DNA from 2 places in the Arthrobacter sp. TJ-170 genome. Region 1 is predicted to be linked to the other one. Evidence: riboswitches for the same ligand, from Rfam matches in the RefSeq annotation. Region 1 holds a riboswitch; the other holds the start of a gene.

Evidence for each region. Region 1 has a riboswitch for glycine ahead of gcvP (aminomethyl-transferring glycine dehydrogenase). Riboswitches for the same ligand answer to the same signal wherever they lie in the genome.
Region 2: another riboswitch for glycine. It lies ahead of gcvP (aminomethyl-transferring glycine dehydrogenase); the one in region 1 lies ahead of gcvP (aminomethyl-transferring glycine dehydrogenase).

The regions. Positions count from the first base shown of each region.
Region 1 is NZ_JBZCNL010000007.1:73,921-84,047, forward strand. Features, by position in the region: gene gcvT (glycine cleavage system aminomethyltransferase GcvT) at 1-602, opposite strand, end outside; gene gcvP (aminomethyl-transferring glycine dehydrogenase) at 613-3,483, opposite strand; glycine riboswitch at 3,535-3,638, opposite strand; glycine riboswitch at 3,640-3,741, opposite strand; gene AC4D1W_RS13370 (FAD-dependent oxidoreductase) at 3,820-4,893, opposite strand; gene AC4D1W_RS13375 (phytoene desaturase family protein) at 4,956-6,401, opposite strand; gene AC4D1W_RS13380 (lipid II:glycine glycyltransferase FemX) at 6,404-7,498, opposite strand; gene AC4D1W_RS13385 (glycosyltransferase family 87 protein) at 7,495-8,964, opposite strand; gene AC4D1W_RS13390 (inositol-3-phosphate synthase) at 9,178-10,127, shown strand, end outside.
Region 2 is NZ_JBZCNL010000010.1:28,242-38,368, forward strand. Features, by position in the region: gene AC4D1W_RS15495 (L-serine ammonia-lyase) at 1-307, opposite strand, end outside; gene glyA (serine hydroxymethyltransferase) at 338-1,660, opposite strand; gene gcvH (glycine cleavage system protein GcvH) at 1,657-2,040, opposite strand; gene gcvT (glycine cleavage system aminomethyltransferase GcvT) at 2,084-3,217, opposite strand; gene gcvP (aminomethyl-transferring glycine dehydrogenase) at 3,228-6,089, opposite strand; glycine riboswitch at 6,235-6,332, opposite strand; gene AC4D1W_RS15520 (Lrp/AsnC family transcriptional regulator) at 6,418-7,419, opposite strand; gene AC4D1W_RS15525 (DUF5058 family protein) at 7,558-8,316, shown strand; gene AC4D1W_RS15530 (hypothetical protein) at 8,346-9,056, shown strand; gene AC4D1W_RS15535 (amidohydrolase) at 9,106-10,127, shown strand, end outside.

The DNA of each region.
Region 1 (10,127 bases):
AGTTCGAAACCGTCCTCTCCGGTGTAGCCCGTGCGGGCCAGGAGAACGGACTGCCCGGCGAGGTCCACGTGGACAGCCGAGTAGTACTTCAGCGAGGTGATGGCCCCCCGGCCCGTGCCACCGCTCATCCCCAGCAGGATCGCCTCGGCGTTCGGTCCCTGGACCGCAATGAGCGCCGTGTCCTGGGACTGGTCCTCGACCTTTACAGTGAAGTTCCCGGCACGCCGCTGAAGTTCAGCGGCGACGGTGTCGGAATTCGAGGCGTTGGGAACCACAAGGAAACGGTCCCCGGCGAGGCGGTAGATGATGAGGTCATCGATCACTCCACCGTCTTCGTTGCAGATGAGGGAGTACTTCGCCTTGCCTACCGCCGTTGATGCGAGGTCGCTCACGAGCGCGTAGTTGAGGAAGTCCGCTGCCTGCGGTCCGCTGACCGTCACCTCCCCCATGTGGGATAGGTCGAAAATACCGGCCGCCCGGCGGACGGTGTGGTGCTCCTCCAGCTCGCTGCGGTACTTCAGGGGCATCTGCCACCCGCCGAAGTCGGTGAAGGCGGCGCCGAGTTCCTGGTGCTGCGCATAGAGCGCTGTCTGCTTTGTCATGGCGGCTTCCTTAGGCGTTGACATCGGCTGTGGTGTCCTCGACGGATGCCGCGCTTTCCTCGAAGGCTTCAAGGGGAGGGCACGAACACACAAGATTCCGGTCTCCGTGCGCGCCGTCGATCCGGCGAACCGGCGGGAAATACTTGTCGTGGCGCAGCGTGCGCAGCGGGAAAGCCGCCAGTTCGCGGGAGTAGGCGAAGGACCACTCGTCGCTGATGAGTGCCTGGGCGGTGTGAGGAGCCTGGCGGAGCGGGCTATCCTCGAGTTGCCACTCACCGGAGCCGACACGGTCGATCTCGCTCTTGATGGCGATCATCGCGTCCACGAAACGGTCCAGTTCCCCGAGATCCTCCGACTCAGTGGGCTCAACCATCAGCGTGCCCGCAACCGGGAAGCTCAGGGTGGGAGCGTGGAAGCCGTAGTCGATGAGGCGCTTGGCGACGTCCTCAGCGGTAACCCCGGTCTTGGCCGTCAGTGCGCGAAGGTCGAGGATGCATTCGTGGGCGACGAGTCCGTTCTCGCCCGAGTAGAGCACCGGGAAGTGCTCGTTCAAGCGGGCGGCCACGTAATTGGCGGCCAGCAGCGCGGACTTGGTTGCCGCCGTCAGGCCCTCACTGCCCATCAGGGCGATGTACGCCCAGGAAATCGGCAGCACACCTGCTGAACCGAAGCGGGAGGCGGAAATGGGGACGCCAGTATGGATGTCGCTCTTCGACACGTCATTCGCGTCTCCTGGCAGGAACGGCACGAGGTGCTGCGCCACCGCAACCGGGCCAACGCCTGGCCCGCCGCCGCCGTGCGGGATGCAGAAGGTCTTGTGAAGGTTCAGGTGGGAGACGTCGCCGCCGAACTCACCCGGCTTGGCGAGCCCAACGAGGGCATTGAGGTTGGCGCCGTCGATATAGACCTGGCCACCGGCCGCATGTACCTGGTCGCAGACCCAGCGCACATCTTCCTCGAAGACGCCGTGCGTGGATGGGTAGGTGATCATGATCGCGGACAGCGAGTCCCTGTTCGCCTCAATTTTGGCCTGCAGGTCGTCGTGGTCGATGTAACCGTTCTCGGCGGTCTTCACAACCACCACTTTCATGCCGGCGAGCACGGCCGACGCGGCATTGGTGCCGTGCGCTGAAGACGGGATGAGGCACATTTTGCGCGCCTCATCGCCGCGTGACAGGTGGTAGTTCCGGATTGCCAGGAGCCCGGCGAGTTCACCCTGCGACCCTGCGTTGGGCTGGATCGAAACCTTGGCATAGCCGGTGATTTCAGCGAGGCGGTCTTCAAGGTCGCCGATCAACTGGCGCCACCCCTCGGTCTGATGGTCAGGAGCAAACGGGTGGATGGTTGCAAACTCCGGCCAGGAGATCGGCTCCATCTCAACGGTGGCATTGAGTTTCATGGTGCAGGAGCCCAGCGGGATCATCGTGCGGTCCAACGCCAGGTCGCGGTCGGACAGGCTGCGCAGGTAACGCATCATCTGGGTCTCGGAGCGGTGCAGCGAGAAGACGGGGTGGGTCATGTACGACGACGAACGCTGCAGTTCGGCGGGTATCGTCGTCTCAACATCCGCTTCGTCCGGAAGGCCGGCGCCAAAAACCTCTGCGATCGTCTCAAGATGAGCGTCCGTGGTGGTTTCGTCGCAGGAAATGCCTACGTGATCCTCGTCGACCAGGCGCAGGTTGATGCCGCACTCTTCGGCCTTGCTGACGAGGTCCGCGGCCGCGCCGTCCGCCTTCACGAGGAGAGTGTCGAAGAACTGGCCGTGGACGGTTCCGGGAAGAGCCGCGGCGAGCTTCGCGGCCTTGCCGTGGACGCGTTCAGCGATAGCCCTCAGTCCGTCCGGCCCGTGGTACACGCCGTACATGCTGGCCACGATCGCGAGTAGCGCCTGCGCGGTGCAGATATTCGACGTCGCCTTCTCACGGCGGATGTGCTGCTCACGGGTCTGCAGCGCAAGCCGGTAGGCGGGAGCGCCGTCTGAATCCTTTGACACACCGACCAGGCGGCCGGGAAGCATCCGCTCCAGCCCCTTGCGGACGGCCATGTACGCGGCGTGAGGTCCACCGAAGAACAGCGGCACACCGAAACGCTGGACGGAGCCGACGGCGATATCCGCGCCCTGCTCACCGGGCGGGGTGATCAGGGTCAGCGCCAGCAGGTCGGCCGCGACCGTGACCAGCGCGCCGGCGTCGTGCGCTTTGGCGATGAGGTCGGTGGAGTTGCGCAGGACGCCGGACGTGCCGGGCTGCTGGAGGACGACGCCGTTGATGTCGCCGTCGGGCAAACCGTTGGAAAGGTCAGCAATCTCGATGTCGAAACCGAGCGCTTCGGCGCGGCCCGTGACGACGGCGATGGTCTGGGGCAGGCAGTCGGCGTCCAGGACGGTGCGGCCCTTGTTCTTGCCGGAGCGTCGCATCAGCAGGACCGCTTCGGCCACGGCGGAAGCTTCGTCGAGCAGGGACGCGTTGGCAATCGGCAGTGCGGTGAGATCCTGGACCATCGTCTGGAAGTTCAGCAGTGCTTCCAGCCGGCCCTGGGAGATCTCCGGCTGGTACGGCGTGTAGGCGGTGTACCAGCCGGGAGATTCGAGGACGTTGCGGCGGATCACCGGGGGCGTAACGGTGTCGTAGTAGCCCTGACCGATCATCTGGACGGCGGCCTTGTTCTTCGCCGCGATGCTGCGCAGTTCTGCGAGAACCTCCGACTCGCTCAGCGCAGACGGAAGGTCGAGACCTTCTTCAATGCGGATGCTCTCCGGCACCGCTACGTCGACGAGCTTGTCCAGGCTTGGGTATCCGAGGACCTTGAGCATCCGCTCCGCGTCATTCGAGCGCGGACCGATGTGGCGGTCGGAGAAGGTTGATTCCGTCTGGTGGGTCATGGGAACTCCGTAGATCGGGCCCGCTCGGGGTGTGCGGACGATTATCGGGTTCCTCCCCACTCTGTATTGGACCTGAGAGATTTTGCGGACGAGACGCTCGCATTGCACCGTCGGTGAGCACAACCACGCTGTGGTTGTACTGCTTTCCAGAGTTGCCTTTCCGCTGCGGTGCTGGGCCTGAGAGATTCCTGGGGAGGGTTTGCTCCTACGGCGCCTGCCGGACGTGAGTCAACGGCAGAACTCTCCCGCTGCGGGTCATTGGCTGGTTATGGCTATTCAATTGTGTGATCGTGAGCAATCTTACTCTTCGGCAACGCACGCCGGAAATGGTTGACGTCAGCCCGCGAGTTCTTCCTGCTGATCCACGATTCTGAGCTGCCTCACTGCCTGAATCGCTGCCGCCCGTCCGGCCCTGGTGGCTCCGAGGGTTGATGCTGATGCGCCATAGCCCACCAGCAGCACGCGATCATCCTTCAGGACCTTCACGCCGTCCATCCGGATGCCGCCCCCCGGCTCCCGCAGCTTCAGCGGTTTCAGGTGGTCGAGTGCGGCACGGAACCCGGTGGCCCACAGGATGGCGTCGGCTGCGACCGTCCTGCCGTCGGCGAGCTCTATGCCGGTTTGTGTGATCCTCCTGAGCGGCCCCTCCGACCGGAGGATGCCTGCGTCAATGCCCGCCCTGTATTGGGGTGTCAGCGGAAGTCCGGTCACCGACACAACGCTCGACGGCGGAAGCCCGGCCTTGGTGCGCTCGTGCACCCTGCGCTCGACGTCGCGGCCCCACTCGGAGTCGAACGTCCGGTCGGTGAAGAGAGGTGGGCGGCGGGTCACCCAGGTGGTTCTCGCGCCGGCTTCGTGGAGCTGGAGAAGGAACTGGACGGCCGAAGTTCCCGCACCGACCACCACAACGCTCCTGTCGCGGAACTCCTCCGCGCTGACGAAGTCGTGGGTATGCAGCTGCCGGCCGCGGAACTGTTCCCGGCCTGGATAGTAGGGCCAGTACGGGCGGTCCCACGTGCCCGTGGCGTTGATGAGGAGGCGGGTCTCCCATGTTCCTGCGTCAGTGTGGACGGTGAGCGTTCCCGATGTTTCCTCGGTGACCTTTTCGACCCTGACTGGGCGGCGAACTCTGAGCTCGAACTCCCGCTCGTAGGAGCCGTAGTAGCGGGCAACAACGGACGAGGACGGCTCGGTCGGGTCAGGTGTGCCCAGTTCCATGGCGGGCAGATCATGAATGTTGTGCGCTGCGCCGAAGGTCAGTGAGTCCCAGCGGTGCCGCCACGCGCCACCGGGGCCCCCGTTCGCGTCGAGGACCAGGAAGTCACGTTCCGGTCGGAGACCCTGCCGCTGCAGGTGGTACGCCGCGGAAAGCCCGGCCTGCCCCGCACCAATGACTATTACTTGCAGCACCCGCGCATCTCCTTGCTTCCGTTCCTCGTGATGGAACGCGATTCGCGGTTCTGATGTTCCTTCTAGGAGGCCGGAGACAGATCCGGTACCGACAGACCGAACACATCCTTCAACGCCAGCTTCGCAGCGTGATACCCGCCCATGCCGTGAACGCCCGGCCCCGGCGGAGTGGACGCCGAGCACAGGTACAGACCCTTCGCAGGCATCCGCCACGGGTTCGGCCCGAACGTGGGACGCGCCAGCAATTGCGGGATGGTGACAGCACCGCCGCCGAAGTCTCCCCCCACGTAGTTGGCGTTGTACTGTTCCAGATCGGCCGCCGTCATTGTGTGTGAACGTACGACGACGTCACGGAAGCCGGGCGCGAAACGCTCGATCTGCCGCACTATGGCCTCGGTCATATCTTTCGTGGATCCGTTGGGTACATGACAGTACGTCCAGAGGATGTGCCGTCCGTGCGGGGCACGGGAGGAATCGAACAGTGAAGGCTGCGAGATCAGGACGTAGGGCTTGTCCGGATGCTGTCCCGCCGCCACTTCGGCTTCGGAAGCCGCTACTTCCGCCCGTGTACCACCCGCGTGGACAGTGCCCGCGGTCCGTACTTCCTCGTTCACCCAGGGCACCGGCCCTGAGAGGATGAAGTCGACCTTGCAGGCGCCGCCGCCGTACCGGAAACCCTCCAGCGCCGAAAGGTATCCCGGAGGCAGACGATGGCCCGCAAGGCTTCCGACAGCGCTAGGGGAAACGTCGAGCAGGACTGCACGGGCGTCGTCGAACTCGGCGATCGACTCGATCCGGCGAGCAGTGTGGATCACTCCTCCGTGCGCCCGGATGTCCTCCGCCATGGCATTTGCCAGTGCCTGCGACCCTCCCAGTGGAATGGGCCATCCCACCGCGTGGGCCAACGCACCAAGGGTAAGTCCGGCACCGGCAGCAGCGAGGGTCGGCAATGGAGATACCGCGTGCGCGGCAACGCCGGTGAACAACGCTGCCGCCTCTTCCGTTGAAAAGCGCAGGTTCCACAGCGGCGAACCCTGCTCCAGGGTCCCCAGACCCAGCCGGGCCGCAGCCACAGGGCGGCGAGGGATACGAAGGAATTGGTTCAGCCCGGTGTCCACCACACCGTCAATATGTTGCACGAGCGGACGCATCAGTCGTCGCCAGGCTTGTCCGTCCTTGCCGAGACTCATAGCCGTGCGCCCGAGGTCCCGGTAGGCAAGGCCGGCCCGCCCGTCGTCGAGCGGGTTCGCATAGGACAGCTCAGGCACCGCGAACGGGACCCGCTCGGAGAGGCCGAACTCCCGGAAGAACGGCGAGGCCAACGCCATCGGGTGAACTGCAGAGCAGGTGTCATGGAGATGGTCCGGTTCGAGCAGCTCCATGGTGCGCGATCCGCCGCCGACAGTCTTCCCGGCCTCGAAAACCTCGACGCTCAGTCCTGCACGTGCCATCACGACGCCGGCCGCCAGCCCGTTGGGCCCGGCACCGACAATCGCGACGTCGGCCATGACTAGTTCCTGACCTCGGTGCGACCGGCCCGCAGCTTCGACAACCGCGCCGCCGCCCCCATCAGCAGCGCACGGCCCTTCGCCGGTGCCGTCCTGCGGAACGACAGCAATCCGGCCACTACCCGATACTTTCCGGGGTTCAGCGGGATGTCGTACGTGGTTGGGATGTCCACGACGTTCTTCGAGAAGTTCCGTTTGAACGTTGTCACGTTGACCAGTTGCGGGTAGTTCTCGCTGACGATCCCGGTGAGACCGCAGGCTGTGTTTCCCGCAGCCTTGAGCTGTTTGAACGCTTCCCACAGCAGCAGGTAGGGGGCGAAGGTCTTACGGGCATCGAGTGTGCTGCCCGCGAAGTAGTAAACCGAATACCCGCGGTACTCCGTGGTGATAAGCCAGCTCACCGCCCGGTTGTCCACGTAAGCCACCATGAGCCGGAGGTAGTCCCCCAGCTCCGAGAGGAGTTTTTCGTAGTAGTCGGTGCTGAAGCTTGAGAAGCCATCGCGTTCGGCTGTTTCCTGCAGGATGGGATAAAGGTCCTGACGGAAAACATCAACCCAATCGGCCCGTTCGATGGCTCGGACCTCTACGCCTGAGCGTTCCGCACGCCGGATGCTGTTGCGGGCGTTCGGCCGGAAGGACTTGAAGATGGCGTCCTCGCTGGGCGTCAGGTCCACGACGATCTCGCGCTCATACCAGCCATGCTCAATCGGACCATCAGCCGGAGGCTGGGGAGTCCTGACCTGCATACGGACGTAGAGCGGATCCGCGCCCGGGTCTTCGGCGAATTGCTCCTGAACCGTCCGCATCAGGCGAAGTTCAGCGGCAGGTGAACGGTCGGCGAACCAGACGGGCCCATTGATTGCTACCAGCGATTCACGGAACTTTCGCCGCACCCGCAGGAGGCTCATCAACACAACGGGCGCGCCGCCGTCGTCGTAGTAGGCCCACAGGCCATAGGGCTCCCGGCCCAGGCTCCGCTCGAAAAGTGCCCACTGCGGCGTCTGCTCGAGGGGGATGATGACGTCGGGATGAGCCGACGCCAAGGCCTCGAAAGCTTTAGGCGTAAGGCGCTCGCTGCGGAAGACGGATTCTGTCACTGGGAGTCTTTCGGTGCGGGGATTTTCGGGCCCGGACGGGGCTCGCTCAAGCCTACCGGAGCGTAAGCCTTTCGATCAGGAGCGCCGTTGAAAGGACCGCCCGCAGGGTCATCGATGTCCAGACGCCGTACCGGATCATATGCCGGTTCAAGTACATGTTGTGCGACCCGGTAGAGGAGATAACCCGTGACTAACAGTCGAACAACGGTTGCGGCCACATAGTAGACGGCGTCGATGTTGTTCTCAACCACGCCCGCTGAAACCTCCCGGGCGACGAACATCCAGTACGCCCACCAGTGAAGGACTTCTACGAGCTGCCAGGTGAGAAATATTCTCCAATCGACATATGAAAGCGCCAGGAACGGCAGCAGCCACAGACTGAATTCCGGCCGGTAGTCCGGAACAACGAGCACCAGCGCCCCAATCAGGAGAAACACCACCTGCGGAAGCCTCGGCCGTCGAGGTGCCCGCAACACCAGCAGAACGATGAGCGCCGTCAGTATCCCGAAGCCGGTTAGCGCCGCAATCCCCGTTGCGTTGGGTGTGAGGCTCGGCAGGCCCGCCTGCTGTGCGATGAGATTGTAACCGGCCCAGAGCGACGATGAAACCTCGAGGCGCGCCGGATCGTACTCCCACGGAAGGGCCATTCCCCGTCCCGGACCGAACGGAAGAACGGTGAGAACCCACACCGCGGCCAATGAACTACCCGTCATGAGCGCGGCGCGAAAACGGCCGGTGCGCAGGGCCAGCAGAATCACGGCACCGAAGACCAGGAGCACATGGATGCTGAACCATGCGCCTAGCCCCAGCAGGACACCGGACACCACATAGCGCTGGTGCGCGAATCCCCATACGGCGAAGACACTGAGCAGAACGGACAGCAGGGCCCAGCTTGAGGTCACGGTCAGGACGGCGATCGGCGCCATAGCAACGATTGCCGCATCCCAGGGCCGCCGGCTGGCCAGCCGCATCGTCGCGACAACCGTTCCGATCCAGGCAGCTGCGATCAACACGGCGTTGACATCGAAATACTGCACCACGGACTGCGTCTGGATTATCCCGGCTTCCGACGTCGGCACCAGGAACGCAACCAGGCCCGCGAACACTCCAACCAGCACCGGACCGTCAAAAGTGGAACCCTCCGCAAAGGGGAAAAGTCCGCTTCCAAGGCCCTGGAACTGGAACGCTTCCGTCCAGTCGGAATAGCAGGCCCGATAGAACTGGACGGGCCGCACCCACCCGTCAACCCGGCAGGGAGCCTTGATCAGCACCGCGAGAACGGCAGCCGCCGTCGTCATGAGAATCAGAACCCGCTCCACGGTGAAAACCGCCGGGCGGACAATCCCTGGGGCAGCATGTCGGCCCAGCGGGCCTCCCACGACCTCAGTCAGATGCCTCAGCAAAGAGTCCTTGCGGGTGGGCACGGAGATGCTCGCGGGGCGGCGCGGGCTCTCTTCGTGCTCCATGTGTCGAAGCCTAGCGAAAGGGCACGACGGCGGTACCCCTCCTCTGCTGATGCGTCCGGGAATCGAACTTTCAGGGGAGTACAAGGAATGTGTGGGCAATAATGTGTGTTCCCATTAAGAAGTAGACTGTGTGAGCTGTGGATTTGGCCGTGGACATAAGGCGAACAGAGACCTCAGTCCGAGCGGTTACAAAAGCGCGTAAAGAGGAGAACAGTGGGAACTAACCCCATTCGGGTAGCAATTGTCGGTGTCGGAAACTGTGCCGCGTCGCTGGTACAGGGCGTTCAGTACTACAAGGATGCGGACGCAACGGCGACCATCCCCGGCCTGATGCACGTGCAATTCGGCAAGTACCACGTCAATGACGTGCAGTTTGTTACGGCGTTCGACGTTGACGGCAAGAAGGTCGGCTTGGACCTTGCAGAGGCCATCGGCGCCAGCGAGAACAACACCATCAAGATCGCCGACGTTCCGGTCACCGGCGTAAAGGTCCAGCGCGGCCACACCCTCGACGGCCTGGGCAAGTACTACCGCGAAACCATCGTCGAGTCGGACGCTGAGCCGGTTGACGTCGTGGCAGAGCTCAAGGCCTCACAGGTCGACGTCATGGTCTGCTACCTGCCCGTCGGTTCCGAAGCCGCTGCCAAGTTCTACGCCCAGTGCGCAATCGACGCCGGAGTCGCATTCGTCAACGCCCTTCCCGTCTTCATTGCGGGCACCAAGGAGTGGGCTGACAAGTTCACCGCGGCCGGCGTCCCGATCGTGGGGGATGACATCAAGAGCCAGATCGGCGCAACCATTACGCACCGCGTCATGGCCAAGCTGTTCGAAGACCGCGGCGTCACGCTGGACCGCACCTACCAGCTGAACGTGGGCGGCAACATGGACTTCAAGAACATGCTTGAGCGGGATCGCCTTGAGTCCAAGAAAATCTCCAAGACCCAGGCTGTTACGTCCAACGTTGAGGCTGAAATGCACGCCGACGACGTCCACATCGGCCCCTCGGACTACGTCGCCTGGCTCGATGACCGCAAGTGGGCGTTTGTCCGCCTCGAAGGCCGCAACTTCGGCGATGCCCCCGTCTCTCTTGAGTACAAGCTCGAGGTGTGGGACTCCCCGAACTCGGCCGGCGTAATCATCGACGCCATCCGTGCCGCAAAGAT
Region 2 (10,127 bases), on a different contig from region 1:
CGGCGCCGCCCAGCTGCAGCGTCCCGGTCTCCGAGATGACTGCCAGGCGCTCTTCAACCTCATCAGGCAGGATGACCTCGGGATGGTAACCCTCCAGGCCGAGCAGGATCGCTGTCATGGTGCCGTGACCGTGGCCGGTCGCCGCGAGTGAACCGTAGAGGTCCACACGCAGCCACTTGACGTGAACCAGCTTGCCGCTGGCCTTGAGTTCCTCCACGAACACCGCAGCAGCCCGCATGGGGCCCACCGTGTGTGAGCTTGAGGGTCCTATCCCGATGGAAAAGAGGTCGAATACACCAACAGCCATGGTCGTTCCTTACTTGGGTAGGATCCGCTCTCAGGCGAGGTTTGAGACGCGAGGGTAAAGCGGGTGCGCATTCGCGAGTGCCTCCACCCGGGCACGCAAGCCCGAGAGGTCCGCGCCGGCGTCGGCAACTAATGCTTCGGCGATGATGTCAGCGACCTCCGCGAAAGCTGCTCCGCCAAAGCCACGGGTAGCCAGTGCCGGAGTGCCGATGCGCAGCCCGGAGGTAACCATCGGCGGACGCGGGTCAAAGGGCACGGCATTGCGGTTCACCGTGATGTCTATTTCCGCGAGCCGGTCCTCTGCCTGCTGCCCATTCAGTTCACAGTTGCGCAGGTCGACCAGGACCAGGTGCACGTCGGTTCCGCCAGAGATGACGTTGATTCCCTTGGAAGTGACGTCGGGCTGGACCAGGCGGTCGGCGAGGATGCGGGCCCCGGCCAGGACTCGCTCCTGACGTTCCCTGAACTCCGGCGAGGCGGCGATCTTGAAGGCAACCGCCTTGCCTGCGATGACATGTTCCAGCGGTCCGCCCTGCTGGCCGGGGAACACCGCCGAGTTGATCTTCTTGGCGATGGCGGCGTCGTTGCTCAGGATGATGCCCCCGCGCGGACCGGCCAGGGTCTTGTGCGTGGTGGAGGTGGTGACATGCGCGTGCGGCACCGGGGAGGGGTGCAGCCCTGCGGCCACGAGACCGGCGAAGTGCGCCATGTCGACCATGAGGTACGCGCCCACGGAGTCGGCGATACGGCGGAACTCGGCGAAGTCCAGTTGACGGGCGTATGCAGACCAGCCGGCCACGATCAGCTGCGGCTTGTGCTCCTGTGCCAGGCGCTCCACCTCGGCCATGTCGATCCGGTGGTCGTCTTCGCGGACCTGATACGGAATGACGTTGTAAAGCTTTCCGGAGAAGTTGATCCGCATACCGTGCGTCAGATGCCCGCCGTGGGCCAGGTTCAGGCCCATGATGGTGTCCCCAGGCTTGATCAGCGCGTGCATCACCGAAGCGTTCGCCTGCGCGCCGGAGTGCGGCTGTACGTTGGCGTACTCCGCGCCGAAGAGGGCCTTCAGACGGTCAATGGCCAGCTGCTCGATGACGTCCACATGTTCACAACCGCCGTAGTACCGCTTGCCGGGGTAGCCTTCGGCGTACTTGTTGGTCAGCACGGAGCCCTGCGCCTGCATCACGGCCGCGGCCGTGTGGTTCTCGGAGGCGATCATCTCCAGGCCGGTGCGTTGGCGGTTCAGCTCGTCGTCGATCTTGACCGCGATTTCAGGATCCAGGTCGGACAGTTGTGCGTTGAGCGACGGTGAGACAACCTGTTCGAAAGCCGCAGTGGCGGCGGCCGGGCTCACAGTTCGCCGCCGTTTGCTGCAGCGTACTCTCCGGCAGACATCAGGGGGCCTTCTTCGGCCACGGTTACCTTGAAGAGCCAGCCTGCACCGTACGGATCGCTGTTGATCAGCTCCGGATTCGCAACGACGTCTCCGTTAGTTTCGGTGACCTCGCCCGTAACGGGGGAGTACAGGTCCGATACGGACTTGGTGGACTCCACCTCCCCGCAGGTTTCGCCGGCCGTGACTGTGTCCCCGACCTCGGGGAGGTCCACGTACACGATGTCGCCGAGGGCATCGGTGGCCACGGCGGTGATGCCGACCGCAACTGGGCCGGATCCGTCGCCGGCAACCCACTCGTGCTCCGCGGAGTACTTCAGTTCAGCAATAACCTTGCTCATTATTCGTTCCTTTACGTTTGGAGTTCGTTGGATGCAGCCGGAGCTATTGTTGGCGCTTGTAGAACGGCAACGCCACGACTTCGAAGGGCTCTGCCTTGCCGCGCAGGTCGATGTCCAGGGCGGTACCGGGTTCGGCATGCTCGACGTCGACATACGCCATGGCGATCGGGTATCCGAGGGTGGGGGAGGGCTGCCCTGAGGTCACTTCGCCGACAACGTTGCCGTCCTTGAGGACGGGGTAGTGGCTGCGGCCGGCTCGGCGGCCCAGGCCCTTGAGGCCCACGAGCTTGCGGCCGGTGGTGGAGCCGGCACCGGCAGCCTTGAGTTCGGCCAACGCGGTCTTGCCGATGAAGTCCGATTCCTTGGCCAGCGAGACCACCGGGCCGAGGCCTGCGGCGTAGGGGTCGCCTTCGCGGGATAGCTCGTTGCCATAGAGCGGCATGCCCGCCTCGAGGCGCAGTGAGTCCCTGCATGCAAGGCCGGCAGGAATGAGCCCCTGGTCAGCGCCGGTTTCCAGGAGCACTTCCCACAGGGCCGGAGCATCGACGTTGGGAACATAAATCTCGAAGCCGTCCTCACCGGTGTATCCGGTGCGGGCCAGGAGAAGCTGCTGAACAGTGCCATTGACCGTGATTCCCACTTCAACAGCGGCGTAGTACTTGAGCTCCGTGACGAGGTGGTGCTGTTCGGCCGGGACCAGCGTCAGCAGGATGGCCCCGGCAGTGGGACCCTGGACGGCGATCAGGGATGTTTCGGCTGAGACATCGTTGACAGCCACATTGAAACGGGCTGACCTTTCGGCCAGCAACGCCGCGACCACTGCGGCGTTGCCGGCGTTCGGCACCACAAGGTACTTCTCCTCGTCGCGGCGGTAGGAGATGAGGTCATCGATGATGCCGCCGTCTTCCTGGCAGATCAGTGAGTACTTGGCTTTGCCGACGGGCACCGTCGACAGCTTGCCGGCCAGCGCGTAGTCAAGGAAGGCGCCGGCGTCCGGACCGCTCACCCAGACTTCACCCATGTGGGACAGATCGAACAGGCCGGCAGCCTTGCGCACGGCGTGGTGTTCGGACAGTTCGGAACTGTACTTCAGGGGCATCTGCCAGCCCCCGAAATCGGTGAAGGAGGCGCCGGCCAACTTGTGCTGGTCATAGAGCGATGTGTAGTTGTCAGTCATCGTGAAATCCTTAGTTCTCAAAAGCTGTGAGCGGGGGGCAGGAGCAGACGAGGTTGCGGTCGCCCGCTGCCCCGTCAACGCGGCCGACCGGCGGGAAGTACTTGTCCTGATTCAGTGAGGAGACCGGGAACGCGGCCTGTTCGCGCGGGTATGCGCGTGCCCAGTCGGAGGAGACGACGGCGGCAGCCGTGTGTGGTGCGTTGCGCAACGGCGAGTCCTCGACAGAGAAGACTCCGTCGGCTACCTGCTCCATTTCCTGCCGGATGGTGATCATGGCTTGGATGAAGCGGTCGATTTCCGTGAGGTCCTCGGACTCGGTGGGTTCCACCATCAGCGTTCCTGCCACAGGGAAGGACAGCGTGGGGGCATGGAACCCGAAGTCGATCAGGCGCTTGGCAACGTCCTCGGCCGTGACTCCCGTGCGCGCCGTGAGTTCGCGCAGATCCAAAATGCACTCGTGCGCCACGAGTCCGCTTTCACCCGTGTAGAGCACAGGGAAGTGCTCGTCCAGCCGCGAGGCAACGTAGTTCGCTGCCAGCAGGGCCGATTTGGTGGCCTCGGTCAGACCTGCACCGCCCATGAGCTTTACATACGCCCAGGAGATCGGCAGCACTCCGGCGGAGCCGAAGCGCGACGCCGAGATCGGAACGCCGGCCGTGTTGGTACCTCCGCGGTTGGCATCACCCGGCATGAACGGTGCCAGGTGGGCCTTTGCAGCCACCGGCCCGACGCCCGGTCCACCGCCGCCGTGCGGGATACAGAATGTCTTGTGCAGGTTCAGGTGGGAGACGTCGCCGCCGAACTTGCCCGGCTGTGCCAGCCCCACGAGAGCGTTCAGGTTGGCGCCGTCGACGTAGACCTGCCCGCCGGCCGCGTGCACCGCGTCGCAAACCTCGCGCACATCCGCGTCGTAAACGCCGTGCGTGGACGGGTAGGTGATCATGATTGCCGAGAGTGCATCCCTGTTGGCCTCGATCTTGGCGTCCAGGTCCGCGTGGTCGATGGTGCCGTCCGCAGCCGTGGCCACGACGACAACCTTCATGCCGGCCAGGACTGCGGAGGCGGCGTTGGTGCCGTGGGCGGAGGCCGGGATCAGACAGACGTTGCGCTGAGCTTCCCCGCGGGAGGAATGGTAGCCGCGGATGGCCAGCAACCCGGCGAGCTCGCCCTGGGAGCCGGCGTTCGGCTGGATAGAGACCTGGTCATAGCCGGTGATTTCGGCGAGGTCGGTTTCCAGCCCCGAGATCAGTTCACGCCAGCCTTCAGTGTGGGAGTCCGGCGCGAACGGGTGGATTGAGGCGAACTCCGGCCAGGAGATGGCTTCCATCTCGGCGGTGGCGTTGAGCTTCATGGTGCAGGAGCCCAACGGGATCATGGTGCGGTCCAGTGCCAGGTCCCGGTCGGAGAGCCTGCGGATGTAGCGCAGCAGCTGGGTCTCCGAGCGGTGCGTGTTGAACACCGGGTGCTGCAGGTATTCGGAGGTGCGCAGCACCGTGCCGGGCAGTTCGAAGCCCTGGGTTTCCTTCACCGGACCGGCACCGAAGGCGGCGGACACGGCGGAGAGACTTTCCGGCGTCGTCGTTTCATCGACTGAGATGCCGACGGTGTCGGCGTCGATGAAGCGGAGGTTTATCCCGCGTGCTTCGGCCGCGGAGATGATCTTGGAGGCATCGCCCGGTGCGCGGACGGTGAGGGTGTCGAAGAAGGAACCGCTCATCAGCTCCCAGCCGGCAGCCCGGAGCGTGGCCGCCAGTGCCCGGGCGTTGTTATGGACGGTCTCCGCGATGGCCTTGAGCCCATCAGGGCCGTGGTAGACGGCATAGAACGAGGAGACGATGGCCAGCAGGGCCTGCGCGGTGCAGATATTGGACGTGGCCTTTTCGCGGCGGATGTGCTGCTCGCGGGTCTGCAGGGCCAGGCGGTAGGCGGGGACCCCGGCGTTGTCCTTGGAAACGCCGACGATGCGTCCCGGAAGCGTACGCTCCATGCCCTCGCGCACCGCCATGTACGCAGCATGCGGCCCGCCGAAGAACAGGGGAACGCCCAGACGCTGGCTGGAGCCGACGGCGATGTCCGCACCCTGCTCGCCCGGAGGGGTGATCAGGGTGAGGGCCAGAAGGTCCGCGGCTACGGTCACCAGCGCGCCGCGGTCCTTCGCCTCGGCAATGACGGCGGACTGGTCCCACACGCGGCCGGAGACACCCGGCTGCTGGAAGACGATGCCGTTGATGTCGCCGTCGGGCAGTCCTTCCGAGAGGTCAGCTACCTCGACCTCGAAACCCAGAGCTTCCGCGCGGCCAAGCACGACGGCGATGGTCTGCGGGAGGCAGTCGGCGTCGACGACGGTCTTGCCATCACGTGCGGTCTTGTTCTTGTTCGCGCGCCGCATCAGCAGCACGGCTTCGACGACAGCGGTGGCTTCATCGAGGAGGGAGGCGTTCGCCACCGGAAGTGCGGTGAGGTCCTGGACCATCGTCTGGAAGTTCAGCAACGCCTCAAGCCGGCCCTGGGAAATTTCCGGCTGGTACGGCGTGTAGGCCGTGTACCAGGCGGGGGCTTCAAGGACGTTTCGGCGGATGACCGGAGGAGTGACCGTGTCGTAGTAGCCCTGGCCGATCATCTGAACGGCGGTTTTGTTCTTGGCTGCCAGCCCGCGCAGCGCCGTGAGCACCTCTACTTCGCTGAGGGCACTGTCCAGGCTGAGGGGCTTGTCCTGTCGGATGGAATCGGGGACGGCGCTGTCTACAAGGCCGTCAACGCTGTCGTAGCCGACAGCCTTGAGCATGGTGTCGATGTCGGCCTGGCGGCGGGAACCGATATGGCGGTCTGCAAAGGTTGAACGGGATGACTGGATCGTCACGAGGAACTCCATCATTCAGGTGGCGCGTTTGCGCCACGATGATCTGGGTTCCTCCCCGCTCTGTATTGGACCTGAGAGTTTCCGCGTTGCCTGTTGTTGCCAGGCCTCACTTGCACCGTCGGTGAGTCCGGTTACCCGGACTGCTTTCCAGAGTTGCCTCGCCGCGGCGGTACGTGGGCCTGAGAGATTCCTGGGGAGGATTTGCTCCTACGGCGCCTACTGAACGTACCGGCAGGACTCTCCCGCCGCGGATCCAAGGCACACATCACTTTATGGGTGATGCGCTTCACACCATACCGGTTGGTTGAACTTTCACGCAAGTCGAGGTGCAGGCCACCTTTCACCAGGCATTGCCCGGTACGGTGACCTCGCCTGTCGCGGTGCCATCCCGGTTGAGCATCCAGCCTACGCGCTTGCGGACGTTCGCGATCACGACGCTTTCAACCAGCTCGAGGTCGGGGATGCGCTCTGCCGCCGCCTGTTCGACTGCCATGATGTCGGCGGCCGTGCGCAGCCACATCATGAACATGAAGTTCGTCGCACCGGTGGTTGAGGCGCACAGGCGTAAGGCGCCGAAGGATCCCAGTTGCGCCGCGGCGTCGTCGTGCCGGCTGGCCGGAAGGCGCGCGAACCACTGGCAGATGATGGGGTACCCGACCAGCCCGTTGGCCACCTCACAGCGGAAGGACAGGACGCCGGCGTCCAGTATCTTCTGGAGTTGCCGCCGAGCAGTCGCCGGGTGCAGGCCGACTACCTCCGCGATCTGGGCTGCGGTGGCGCGACCGTTGCGGCTCAGCTCTTGAATGATCGGGCGGTACTTGGGCGGGAGTGCTCCCCGGTGCGGTGCACGGCTGCCCGCAGCATGCTGGAGTGCTTTCCGCTGGCCCGCGGTCAGTGTGTCCAGCCGCCAGCTGTATGCGCCGTAGTGAAGCTTCGTGCAGAACGACGTCTCGTAGCGGGTCAGCCCGGGTACTTGGTCCAGTTGCGGGTACACGAATTCGACCAGCCAGGTCGGGGTTGGAGTGATGACTGTCAGCATCATGTCCCGGTTCCGGTAACACTCTTCGATAGTGAAGACATCCGGGATTCCGGCGATAGCGCGCACCGCATCCTCCCGTCGGGCTGGATCACACTGCACGTCATGGAACGACAGGGACATCTGGTCCGGGCTGCCGACGGGATGTGCCGTAATCCAGGCCGCCCCGGCCGCCACCAGGCGGTCCCACCGTGCGGCAAGGGAGGTGGGATGCCTGCCCAGTGCCTCGCCGACAACTGTCCATGGCAGCCGGGGGCCGATCTGCAGTGCGTTGATGAGCCGCAGGTCCTCTTCGTCGAGATCCATGCTTGCCTCCATGATCACTTTCTTCAGAAAAACTCTCCGGTTTGTAAATTATCAGGGATTTCGCATCATGTGGTGCAGCTCACTTCACAATGAATAACAAGTGTTCTACCCGTCAGTGACTTACCCGGAAGGCTCCCCATGACGCCCACCCAGATCGTGGAGAATGGCAGCTCGACGAACATTCTCTCCATCGCCAACATGCCCGTGCTGTGGGCGTGTGCGCTCGGCGTATTCGCCGTCATCATTCTTCAATCCATCATCTACATTCGCGCCGCACGGAAGGCGGCTCCCGCAGCCGGGATCAGCGGCGCCGAACTCAAGACGTCGTTCCGCTCCGGTGCCGTTGCGGCAATCGGGCCGTCACTCGCCGTCGTGCTCGTCGCGATTGCGCTGCTGGCGCTCTTCGGTACGCCGGCCGTCCTTGTGAGGATTGGACTGATCGGATCGGCCGCCTACGAGACCGGTGCCGCCAACATCGCCGCGACGACCATGGATGCCACCCTGGGCGGCGCCACATACACTCAGCAGGTCTTCGCCGTCGCGTTCTTCGCGATGAGCATCGGCGGGGCGATGTGGATGCTCACTACGCTGATTGCAACTCCCCTGCTCAAGCGGGGCGAGCATAAACTTGCGAAGGTCAACCCGCTGATCATGACGGTCGTTCCCGCCGCAGCGTTGCTTGCCGCCTTCATCTCTATCGGAATCGGTGAAATTCCCAAGAGCAGCGCCCACCTCATCACCCTCCTTACAGCGGGAGCGGTCATGGCGGTCTGCCTGTACCTTGCAAAGCGGTTGAACCGGGGCTGGCTCCGGGAGTGGGGCCTCGGCTTCGCCATTGTCGCGGGCCTCGTCGTTGCCTACACCGCCCACAGCGCCGGTCTCGGACCAGTCGCATGACCGCCCAACTGTCCGGAAGGAACGATCCCGTGAGCACAACACTGAGTCCTGCACAGGTCGCAGCAGATCTCCAGGAATTCGACCGCACAACCTCCCGGTGGGGGCGGCTGACCATGATCGCCGGTCTCATCATCTCCGTCGCGGGACCGCTCTACCTGGTCCTGTTCGGCAACCTCGGCATCACGTCCACGCAGTTGTGGACCGCTCTTGCCGCCGTCCTCGGCACCTTCTTTGTCATCTGGCTCGTGGAGCCGATCACGTACTTCCCGATCCTCGGCCCGGCCGCCATGTACCAGGCGTTCATGATCGGCAACATCTCGAACAAACTCCTGCCCTCAGTGCTCGTTGCGCAGACCAGCATCGGCGCCAGGCCCGGGACCGAGCGCGGCAACTTCGCCGCGATCATGGCCATCTGCGGGGCGGCGGCCGTCCATCTGCTGTCGCTGCTGATATTTGTTGGAATTCTGGGAACCTGGCTGATCAGCGTGGTGCCGGCCGGGGTCACCGACGTCGCCCGCGTCTATGTCCTGCCGGCGGTGATGGGCGCAGTTATCGTTCAGGCGATCATCTCGATGAAGCAACTGCGGCCGACTCTGATCGCATTCGCTGTGGTCCTGGTGGTGCAATTCGTTCTGCTGCCGATGGTGCCGGGACTCACGATGGTCTCCACAGCGATCTCGGTCATCGCCACGATCATCATCGCCTGGTTTGCTCGTAAGGAGATCCAACCCGTTTCCTGAAAACCGTGAGCAGTCGACCGAACATTCCGCAAGAGAGAGGCCACGAGAAATGATCACGACACTGGCAACCCCCCTGCTCTCTGACGAGCAGCGCGCCGAAATGCACGACCTCTACCGGCACCTGCATGCCAATCCTGAGCTGTCTATGCAGGAACACCGGACATCCGCACTGATCCAGGCCGAACTTGAAGAAACAGGGATCGAGACCTTCCGCTGCGGTGGCACCGGTGTAGTGGGAATCCTGCGCAACGGGGACGGTCCGGTGGTCGCCTTTCGCGCGGACATCGACGGCCTGCCCATCCGGGAAGACACCGGCGTTCCCTACGCCAGCACCGCCACCGGCAAGCTCGACGACGGTACCGAAGTCCCCGTCATGCACGGGTGCGGACACGACACCCACGCGGCAACACTGCTGACGGCAGCAAAGCTCCTCGCCGATTCCAGGGACCGCTGGGCTGGAACCATCGTGCTGATCTTCCAGCCCGGCGAGGAAACGGCGGCCGGAGCGAAAGCCATGGTCGAGGACGGGCTCTGGGACAAGGCGCCGAAACCGGACGTCGTGTACGGGCAACATGTCATGCCGGGGCTCTCGGGCACTATCCAGTACGCCACCGGGCACACCATGACCCAGGCCGACTCCTGGAAAGTCACGCTTCAAGGCCGCCAGTCCCATGGGTCTCAGCCGCAGGACGCCGTCGACCCGATTGTCCTGGGTGCGCACATCATCACGCGGATTCAGACGATCGTCTCCCGTGAAGTGGATCCCCGGCGGGCGGCGGTGGTCACGGTCGGAACTTTCCATGGCGGGCTGAAGGAAAACATCATCCCCGCCAGCGCTGAATTCACGCTCAACGTGCGCACCTTCGACGATGCCGTCCGCATGAAGGTGCTTGATGCCCTGCGGCGGATCATCACGGCGGAAGCGAACGCGTCCAACGCACCAGAGCCGACCATCGAGGAGCTCTACACCTTCCCCAAGAACTACAACGACCCCCAGGCCACGGCTCAGGTGGTGGAGGCGTTGCAGCAGGAACTGGGGGAGGGAAACGTCAAAGAGGTTGAGCCGCTGAT